Regions from separate parts of the Pseudomonas fluvialis genome, predicted to be linked through region 1. Evidence: predicted binding sites of a transcription regulator. Region 1 holds the regulator's gene; the other holds the start of a gene.
What was found. The regulator FliA, encoded in region 1, starts transcription of late flagellar genes. The targets are predictions, from matches to a motif close to CTAAAGTTTNNNNNNNNNNNGCCGNTAA.
Positions count from the first base shown of each region.

Region 2: a site for FliA is predicted at 2,537-2,564, ahead of CW360_RS10835 (methyl-accepting chemotaxis protein). Genes of this name have one in related genera too.

Region 1 covers NZ_PIYS01000002.1:111,673-116,657, reverse strand. Annotated here, with positions in the region: gene CW360_RS01225 (chemotaxis protein CheA) at 1-1,106, opposite strand, end outside; gene CW360_RS01220 (protein phosphatase CheZ) at 1,118-1,906, opposite strand; gene CW360_RS01215 (chemotaxis response regulator CheY) at 1,926-2,300, opposite strand; gene fliA (RNA polymerase sigma factor FliA) at 2,383-3,129, opposite strand; gene fleN (flagellar synthesis regulator FleN) at 3,126-3,962, opposite strand; gene flhF (flagellar biosynthesis GTPase FlhF) at 4,035-4,985, opposite strand, start outside.
Region 2 covers NZ_PIYS01000018.1:229,883-234,867, forward strand. Annotated here, with positions in the region: gene CW360_RS10830 (homoserine kinase) at 1-878, shown strand, start outside; gene CW360_RS10835 (methyl-accepting chemotaxis protein) at 879-2,459, opposite strand; gene CW360_RS10840 (ABC transporter permease subunit) at 2,622-3,461, opposite strand; gene CW360_RS10845 (ABC transporter permease subunit) at 3,544-4,425, opposite strand; gene potA (polyamine ABC transporter ATP-binding protein) at 4,449-4,985, opposite strand, start outside.

The DNA.
Region 1 (4,985 bases):
TCACTGGCCGGCTTGTCGGCAGCCGCCGGGGCAGCAGCCCGGGCAGCTGCGGGCGCGGCGGCAGCGGGTACCGGGGCAATCGCTGGCTTACTGGCAGCTGGCTTGGCAGGTTCTGGCTTGGTCGATGTTGTCGCCGGCTTTGCCGCGCTGACACTAGCTTGGGCATTGGCTGGCTCAGCGGCTTCGGCCGGCGGCACAAACTTGCCCTTGCCATGCAACTGATCTAGCAAGGCTTCGAATTCGTCATCGGTAATATTGTCGCCTGCCGGCACTGCAGGGCTGGATGCCGCTAGCGGAGCTGCCGGAGCCACGGAAGGGGCAGCAGGCGCTTCGTCAACGACAAACTTGCCCTTGCCGTGCAATTGATCAAGCAGTGCCTCGAACTCGTCATCGGTGATCTCGTCACCGCCTGCCACGGCAGCAGCGGGTGCTGGCGCAACAGGGGTAGCAGCGGCAACGGGTGCAGCAACAGGCGCCGAGCTATCGACAGCGAACTGTCCCTTGCCATGCAACTGATCCAGCAGCGCCTCGAACTCGTCGTCGGTAATCTCGTCGCTACTCGCTGCTGCTACCTCGTTTGCTGGCGCCGGGGAGCTTGGAGCATCGGCCGCTTGCAGCAGTTGCTCGAACTCGTCATCGCTGACTACTTCTGCAACGTCTTCGACCGGAACCTCAGCCGGCTCGACAGTGGCAGTCTCGCCCACATCCTCATCACCGCCGGGCTGCGCCAGGCGTGACAAGGCCGCCAAGAGGTCTGGATGCGCCGGGGTTGGCTCGCAGCGCTCACGCACCTGGCTAAACATCTCATTGACCGTATCCAGCGCCTGCAGGACCACGTCCATCAGATCCGAGGTTACGCGGCGTTCACCCTTACGTAGGATGTCGAAGACGTTCTCGGCAATGTGGCAGCACTCGACCAGCGCATTGAGCTGGAGAAAGCCTGCGCCACCCTTGACCGTGTGGAAGCCGCGGAAAATGGCATTGAGCAGGTCCATGTCATCCGGACGGCTTTCCAGCTCGACCAGTTGCTCGGACAAGTGTTCGAGAATCTCGCCAGCCTCTACCAGAAAGTCCTGGAGGATTTCTTCATCGGCGTCGAAGCTCATGCAGGTGCTCCCTAGAATCCCAGACTGGATAGCAGATCATCGACGTCGTCCTGACCGGACACCACGTCTTCACGCTTATCGGCATGGATCTGCGGACCTTCACCCCGGGAAGGCTCTTTTTGTTGTGCTTGTTCGCTGCGCAACTGCTCACGATCATGATGAATACCGGCAAAACGGTCGACGTGACTGGCCATCAACACCAGTTTGAGCAAGCTGTTCTCCACGTCGGCCACCAGCGCGGTGACTTTCTTGATCACCTGACCGGTCAGGTCCTGATAGTCCTGAGCCAGCAGGATATCGTTCATCTTGGCACTGAGCTGGTCGGCATTGTGTTGACTCTGGCCAAGGAACTGTTCGACACGCCTGGCCAGATCACGAAATTCTTCGGCCGACATTTCCCGGCGCATGAAGCGCCCCCAGTCATTGCGCAGGCCTTGCGCAGCCTGGCTCATTTCGCCAAGCAGGGGCGTGCTTTCTTCCACCAGGTCCATGGTGCGATTGGCGGCCTTCTCGGTCATTTTCACCACATAACCCAAGCGGTCCGTCGCATCAGCAATCTGCGACACTTCCTGAGCATGTGGCGAGGCCGGATCGATCTGGAAATTGACGATGGCGTTGTGCAGCTCACGGGTGAGCTTGCCGACTTCCTGGTACAGGCCGCGATCACGGACCTGGTTCAATTCATGGATAAGCTGGACCGCACCGCTGACATTGCCCATTTCCAGGGTCTCGATCAGCTCACGGGCATGTGTTTTCAGCGTCGACTCCAGGTCAAGCGCATTTGCTTCGTTGTACGCCATAGTGCCCTCGCGGCAGACATCAGCCGTTGACCCGCTCGAAAATCTTGTCGATTTTTTCTTTCAACACCTGGGCGGTGAAGGGCTTGACCACATAACCATTCACCCCGGCCTGCGCCGCTTCGATGATCTGGTCGCGTTTGGCCTCGGCAGTCACCATGAGCACCGGCAAATGCTTGAGCCGCTCATCAGCACGCACCGCACGCAACAGGTCGATACCGGTCATACCGGGCATGTTCCAGTCGGTGACCAGGAAGTCGAAGCTGCCACTCTGCAACATGGGCAACGCCGTAGTGCCGTCGTCGGCCTCGGACGTATTGGTAAAGCCCAGGTCACGCAAGAGGTTCTTGATGATCCGTCGCATCGTCGAAAAATCGTCAACGATGAGGATTTTCATATTCTTGTCCAAGTCGACCTCCGTACAGTCTCAAACGCATTCCCCTGGAATACGCCCTCTCATTCGTAAAACCGGCGGCTGATCAGCTCGCCCGCCACTCACTGAGCCTAGCGCGCAAACGTGCCGCGCATTGGCTATGTAGCTGACTGACGCGGGATTCGCTGACCCCCAGCACTTCGCCGATTTCCTTCAGGTTCAATTCTTCATCGTAATACAGGGCCAACACCAGGCGTTCACGCTCCGGCAGCGCACCGATGGCCTCACTCAACGCCTGCTGAAAACGCGCCTCTTCCAATTCCTGTCCCGGCCCACCATGGCTACGCGCCATATCATCACGGCTGCCGCCCTGATCGCCGTCCTGCAGCAGGTCGTCGAAACTGAACAGGCGGCTGCCCAGCGTGTCGCTCAGAATGCCGTAGTAATCTTCAAGACTCAATTGGAGTTCGGCCGCAACCTCTTGATCTTTAGCGTCTCTTCCCGTTCTTGCCTCGATGGCACGAATTGCTTCGCTGACCATACGCGTATTACGGTGTACCGAGCGGGGCGCCCAGTCGCCCTTGCGCACCTCGTCGAGCATGGCGCCACGAATGCGGATGCCGGCATAAGTTTCAAAACTGGCACCCTTGCCGCCATCGTATTTTTTCGAGGCTTCCAGCAAGCCAATCATGCCGGCCTGCATGAGATCCTCAACCTGCACGCTGGCCGGCAGTCGGGCCAACAAGTGATAGGCAATGCGCTTGACCAACGGCGCATAGCGCTCGACCAACTGATGCTGTGAGTCCTGCGCCTGCGCCTTACTGTACATACGAAGTCCACTGGCTGCTGTCATAGGGCCGTTCCCGCCGTCGAAGGCTGCACCAAACGCTCGACAAAAAACTCCAGATGGCCGCGCGGATTGGCCGGCAGCGGCCAACTGTCGACCTTCTGGGCAATTGCCTTGAACGCCAGGGAGCACTTCGAACGCGGGAAGGCTTCGTAGACTGCGCGCTGTTTCTGCACAGCCTTGCGGACCGACTCGTCGTAAGGCACGGCGCCCAGGTATTGCAGGGCCACATCGTCGAGAAAGCGATCGGTTACCTTGGTCAGTTTAGCAAACAGATTGCGGCCTTCCTGCGGGCTATGGGCCATGTTGGCCAGCACGCGGAAACGGTTCATGCCGTAGTCGCGATTGAGCAACTTGATCAACGCATAGGCGTCGGTGATCGAGGTAGGCTCATCGCAGACCACTACGATCACCTCTTGCGCCGCACGCACGAAGCTGACAACGCCGTCACCAATGCCGGCGGCGGTATCCACCACCAGTACATCGACGTTATCGCCAATCTCGCTGAAGGCCTGGATCAGGCCTGCATGCTGCATGGGCGATAGCTGTACCATGCTTTGCGTGCCAGACGCCGCGGGGACGATACGAATGCCTCCCGGCCCCTGGATCAGCACATCCTTGAGATCGCACTCGCCATTGATCACGTCAGCCAGGGTCCGCTTGGGCGTCAGGCCGAGCAGTACATCCACATTGGCCAACCCCAGGTCGGCGTCCAGCAGCATCACCCGCCGCCCCAGATCGGCCAGCGCCAGCGACAGATTGACCGATACATTGGTCTTGCCGACGCCGCCCTTGCCACCGGTTACCGCGATTACCTGTACGGGATGCATACTGCCCATTTCTCCACACACCTTGTAGGGCCAAAGGCCGCTGACTATTTCTTCTGTGACCCTCAGAGGGCCGGCCGTCAATTACCCGGCGCGCAGTGTTGACTGCTGGTACAAGCCGGCAAAAGCGCCTGCCATCACGTCTTCACTCGGTTCTTCCGGCAGCTGCAGGCTGACCGCACGACTAACCAGCTGATGACTCTTGGGCAGCTGCAAATCATCCGGAATCCGCGGACCATCGGTGAGATAGGCTACCGGCAGTTGCTGGCCTATGGCCAGCTCCAGAACCTCTCCCAAGCAGGCTGCCTCATCGACCTTACTGATGATGCAACCCGCCAGACCACAACGTTTGTATCCATGGTAGGCGGCTTTGAGCACTTGGCCCTGGCTGGTAGCCGCCATAACCAGGAAATTTTTCACTTTCAACCCGCGATTGGCCAGCGCCTCCAGTTGCAGGCGCAACGCCGGGTCATTAGCCGGCAGGCCTGCCGTATCGATCAGCACCAGCTTCTTGCGCGCCAACGGCGCCAACACCTGGCTCAGCGACTGCCCAGGATCAACCTGCAGTACCGGCACATTGAGAATACGCCCAAGGGTCTTGAGTTGCTCATGGGCACCGATGCGAAAGCTGTCCATACCCACCAACGCCAGCCCCTGTGGGCCATGCTTGAGCACATGACGCGCGGCCAGCTTGGCCAGGGTGGTGGTTTTGCCCATGCCGGCGGGACCGACCAGAGCTACCAGACCGCCTTCTTCGATCACTTCCTGCTCGGGAATGCGAATGGCATGCGCCAGGTGCGCCAGCAAAAGACGCCAGGCTTGACGTGGGTCGTTGATCCGCGCCACACGCTCCAGCATCTGACGGCTCAGCTCAGCAGACAGCCCCAGGCGTTGCAGGCGCCGCCATAGACTGGCCTGCTGAGGTTGGCGACTCTGCAGCTGTCCCCAGGCAATGGAACCTAACTGCACTTCAATCAGCTCACGCAAGCCGTGCAACTCGGCACGCATGGCATCCAGGGCCTGCTGGTCGGCCGG
Region 2 (4,985 bases), on a different contig from region 1:
CGTTCCGCGGTATCGCCGAAGGCACCGAGAACAGCAATTTCTTCGTCAGCCTGGAGGCCGGCGAATACGTGCTGACTCTGGTCGAGCGCGGCGAGCAGCACGATCTGCCCTTCGTGGTCGCGCTGCTCGCCCGCCTGCACCAGGCACATCTGCCAGTAGCTTTTGCCATCCCTGCCGCTGACGGCCAGGCTCTGCGCGAACTGGCCGGCAAGCCGGCCTTGCTCCAGCCACGCCTACCGGGACGCCACGTGCAACAGGCCAATGCCCAGCACTGCAGGGAAATCGGTGGTTTTCTCGCACGCCTGCACCTGGCTACTGCCACAGCGCCGCTGCACAAACCCAGCGACCGCGACCTGAACTGGATGCACGCAGCAGGCCTGCAGCGGCTACCACAGCTGTCAGGCCAGGCCCGCTCACTGCTGCAAGACAGCCTGGCCGAACTACCGGGCCTGGCCAGCGTGCTGGATGAACTGCCGCAGGCCAACCTGCATGCCGATCTGTTCCGCGACAACGTGTTGTTCGACGGCAACCAGCTGTCCGGGGTTATCGATTTCTACAACGCCTGCAGCGGCCCGATGCTTTACGACCTGGCCATCGCCCTGAATGACTGGTGCAGTCGCGCCGACGGCAGCCTCGATCACGCCCTGAGCCAGGCCCTGCTGGCCGGCTATGCCGCTGTACGGCCCCTGCACACCGACGAGGTCACGTACTGGCCGCGCATGCTGCGCCTGGCCTGCCTGCGTTTCTGGCTCTCCCGTCTGCTGGCTGCGGAGCAACCCAGGAGCGAGGCGGTGCTGGTCAAAGACCCGGCAGAATTCCAGCAACGCCTGGCGCAACGTTTTGCCAGCGCCCCGCCCAACCTGCCGCTGGCCTTGTAACTAACCGGCGCTCTGCGGCCGATAGCCGAGGCGCACGCCGCCCCAGTGACGCCCGTTGACCCACAGCGGCACCGACAGATCGTGCATCAGCTCGCCCGTATCGCGGCTGTAGGTCTGCAGGAGCAGACGCTGCTGGTGGCTGCCGCAGCGTCGTCCGGTTCGGTCATTGAACAGGCGCTTGCTCCGACAACGCAGCATATCCTGCGCCAGGTCACCGGTTGGTGGCTGGGCAAAGGCCTGGTTATGGGTCGGCACATAGCCTTCTGGCGTCGTGGCGATGGCATAGACCAGCGCCGGATGGCGATCCAGCAACGGCTCCTGCAAGGCAGGCAGCACCTCATCGGTATAGGCATCGAAACGACTGTGGAAGCGGGTCGGCTGGCTACCGGGAATTGCTTGTAGCTGGCGATCAAACAGCTCCGCCGCACTGATCCGACCACTCGCCAGATCAGCCTCGAAGCGTGTTGCGATGGCTCGGGCAGCCTGTTCGGCCAGCTCCAGCATGCCCTGGTGATAGTCATCCAGGGCCACCGCTGCCAACTGTTCACTGCTCTGCTCGGCAGCATCCAGCAAGCGCTGCGCCGCCTCGGCCAACTGGCTGATCTGGGTTCGGCTGGCAGTGCTGTCCTCGCGCAACAGGCGGAGGTTTTCCCCCTGTTCCTGCAGGCGCCGCTGGCTATCCGCGCTGGCCTGCGCGATACCGGCCACTTCACCTTGCAGCGCCTGGCCGTGCTCGGCTATTTCCAGCAATTGCTGGCTGGCCACACCTACCTCCTGCGCCGCCTGCGACAAAGCACTACCCTGCGCCTGGATATGCGCGGCCACTGCCGCACTCTGCTCACTCATCGCCGCACTCATGCGGGCCACCTCGGCACTGGCAGCGCTGGTATGCCCGGCCAGGCTACGCACCTCGTCCGCCACCACGGCGAAGCCACGCCCCAGGTCACCGGCCCGGGCCGCCTCGATGGCCGCATTCAGCGCCAGCAGGTTGGTCTGGCTGGCTATCGCGCCGATCCGTGCAGTGAGCTCACGAATTTGCCCGCTACGCTCGGTCAGCTCGCCAATCAATCCTTCACTCTGCCCGCTCTGGCTGGCCAGGTGCTGCATGCTCTGGCTGGCCTGCTGCAACAGCTGACGGGCCGCATCACTCTGCTGGCTGACCTGCTCAACCTGGCGCGCCGCCGTGGCCGCATTATCTGCCTGCAACAGGCCGCTCTGGGACAGTAGATCGGCCACACCACTGGCCTCGCTGGCCTGCTGCACCTGTTGCTGGCTGCGCACCGCCAGCTGCTTGGCAATAAAAGCCAGTTCCGCGGCCGCCAGGGCATTGCGGCTGGTGCTCTGCGACAGGCTGCGACTGAGCTGCTGCAGGGCACCCTCTTCGGCCGGTACCGGCGTCTCGACACATCCCTCCTCATGACGCTGCCAGGGCCCGAGCCAGGGCCACAGGGCCAGCAGCAGGTAGGACGGCAGGCTGACATACCAGGGCAACTGGAACTGCAGGTAAAGCAGCATCAACCCAGCCAGAGCCAGGGCATGAATCAGGCAGGACCAGGGGTAGCGGACAAACGCCGAACGCATCGGATACCTCGCAGTGCCAGGAACGCAAGCAGCCCGGCAACGATCAACACCCGGGCCTGCTAAGCATAGACACCACTGTAACGGTCAGGCAGCGGCAAACTGAACCCTGCCTCAGTCGTAGAGCAGTCCTGGGCGACCTTGCATCGCCCAGGACGGCATGACTCACACCGCCTCTTCCGCCATGGCTTGCTGGATAGCGCGCTTGCGGCGCTCCTCGGCGCGCCGGGTGAAGTACCAGGCCACGAAGGTGAACAGCGAAACCGAGAGCAGGATGAGACTAGCCACCGCGTTGATCTCCGGCTTGACCCCCAGACGCACGGCAGAGAACACCTCCATCGGCAGGGTAGTGGCACCAGGGCCGGACACGAAGCTGGCCAGCACCAGGTCATCCAGCGACAGGGCAAAGGACATCATGGCCCCGGCCGCCAGCGATGGCGCGATCATCGGAATGGTGATCAGGAAGAACACTTTCCACGGCTTGGCACCGAGGTCCATGGCCGCTTCCTCGATCGACAGGTCCAGCTCGCGCAGGCGCGCCGAGACGATCACCGCGACATACGCCGAGCAGAAGGTGGTGTGGGCAATCCAGATGGTCAGCAGGCCACGCTGCGCCGGCCAGCCGATCAGTTGCGCCATGGCCACGAAGAGCAGCAGCAGCGACAGACCGGTGATCACTTCCGGCATGACCAGCGGTGCGGTGACCAGGCCGCCGAACAGCGTGCGGCCCTTGAAGCGGGTCACCCGGGTCAGCACGAAGGCTGCCAGGGTGCCCAGCGCGGTAGCGGCGATAGCCGTGTACAGGGCCACTTCCAGCGAGCGCAACACCGAGCCGATCAACTGGCTGTTGTCGAGCAGGCCGAAGTACCACTTCATCGACCAGCCACCCCACACGGTCACCAGCTTGGAGGCGTTGAACGAGTAGATGACCATGATCAGCATGGGCAGGTAGATGAACAGCAACCCGACCCACAGCATGGTGGAGGAGAAGCTCCAGCGTTTCATGCGCGCTCCTCCATGTCCTTGGCCCGGCGTGAGGATTGAGAGCCGGTTGAACCGAGGCTACGGTACGGCGACTTCATGGCAGTCATGCTCTGCCCTCCATTTCCTTGGCCTGGTTACGGTTGAACAGGATGATCGGCACCAGCAGGATCGCCAGCATGACCACCGCCAGGGCGGATGCCACCGGCCAGTCGCGGTTGTTGAAGAACTCCTGCCACAGTACCTTGCCGATCATCAGCGTCTCCGGCCCACCAAGCAGCTCGGGGATGACGAACTCACCCACCACCGGGATGAACACCAGCATGCAGCCGGCGATGATGCCGTTCTTCGATAGCGGCACGGTGATACGCCAAAAACTGTTGAAGTTGCGCGAACCGAGATCAGCCGCCGCCTCCAGCAGGCTCTGGTCATGCTTGACCAGGTTGGCATACAGCGGCAACACCATGAACGGCAGGTACGAGTAGACAATGCCGATATACACGGCCAGGTTGGTATTGAGGATCTGCAGCGGTTCGCTGATCAGTCCCAAGCCCATCAACAGGCTGTTGAGCAGGCCGTTATTGCTGAGAATGCCCATCCAGGCGTAGACACGGATCAGGATGGCCGTCCAGGTCGGCATCATGATCAGCAACAGGTAGACGGTCTGCATTTCCTTGGGCGCCCGGGCAATGGCATAGGCCATCGGGTAGCCGATCAACAGGCAGAGCAGGGTGCTGACGAAGGCAATCTTCAGCGATCCCAGGTAGGCTGCCAGATACAGTGCGTCCTCGCTGAGGAATACGTAGTTGCCGAAGTTGAGCAGGATGGTCAGCTGGTTATCGGCCCAGCTGAACACGTCGGTATAGGGGGGAATGGCCACATCTGCTTCGGCAAAGCTGATCTTCAGGACGATGAAGAACGGCAGCAGAAAGAACAGGAACAGCCAGACGAAGGGCACGCCGATCACCGCATGCCGCCCCTTGGGCAGATAGCGCTTGAGCTTGCTCAGTTTCATGATTGCAGTACCACGCCGCTGTCGTCTTCCCAGTACACCACCACCGGATCATCCCAGGTCGGACGCTTGCCACGTCGCTCGGCATTGGCGATGAAGCACTGCACGACCTGACCCGAGCCCAGCTTGACGAAGTACACCGAGTGGCCGCCCAGGTAGGCGATATCGTGCACGTGGCCCGCGCACCAGTTGTACTGCGGATGCTCATGCTCAGCCGGCAAGCTGGTGGCCATCAGCAGTTTTTCCGGGCGCAGGGCATAGGTGAGATGCCGGTCTTCGGCACGCGTGGAAATACCATGGCCGATATAGATCGGCTGGTCCAACTGGGGGCAGTTGATGATCGCGTGGTCCGCATCGTCGGTGGTGATCTCCCCTTCGAACAGGTTGACGTTGCCGATGAATTCGCAAACCAGCCGGCTGGCCGGTGTCTCGTAGATATCCACCGGGCTGCCGATCTGCGCAATCCAGCCGTGGTGCATGATGGCGATACGCTGGGCCATGGTCATGGCTTCTTCCTGATCGTGGGTCACCATCAC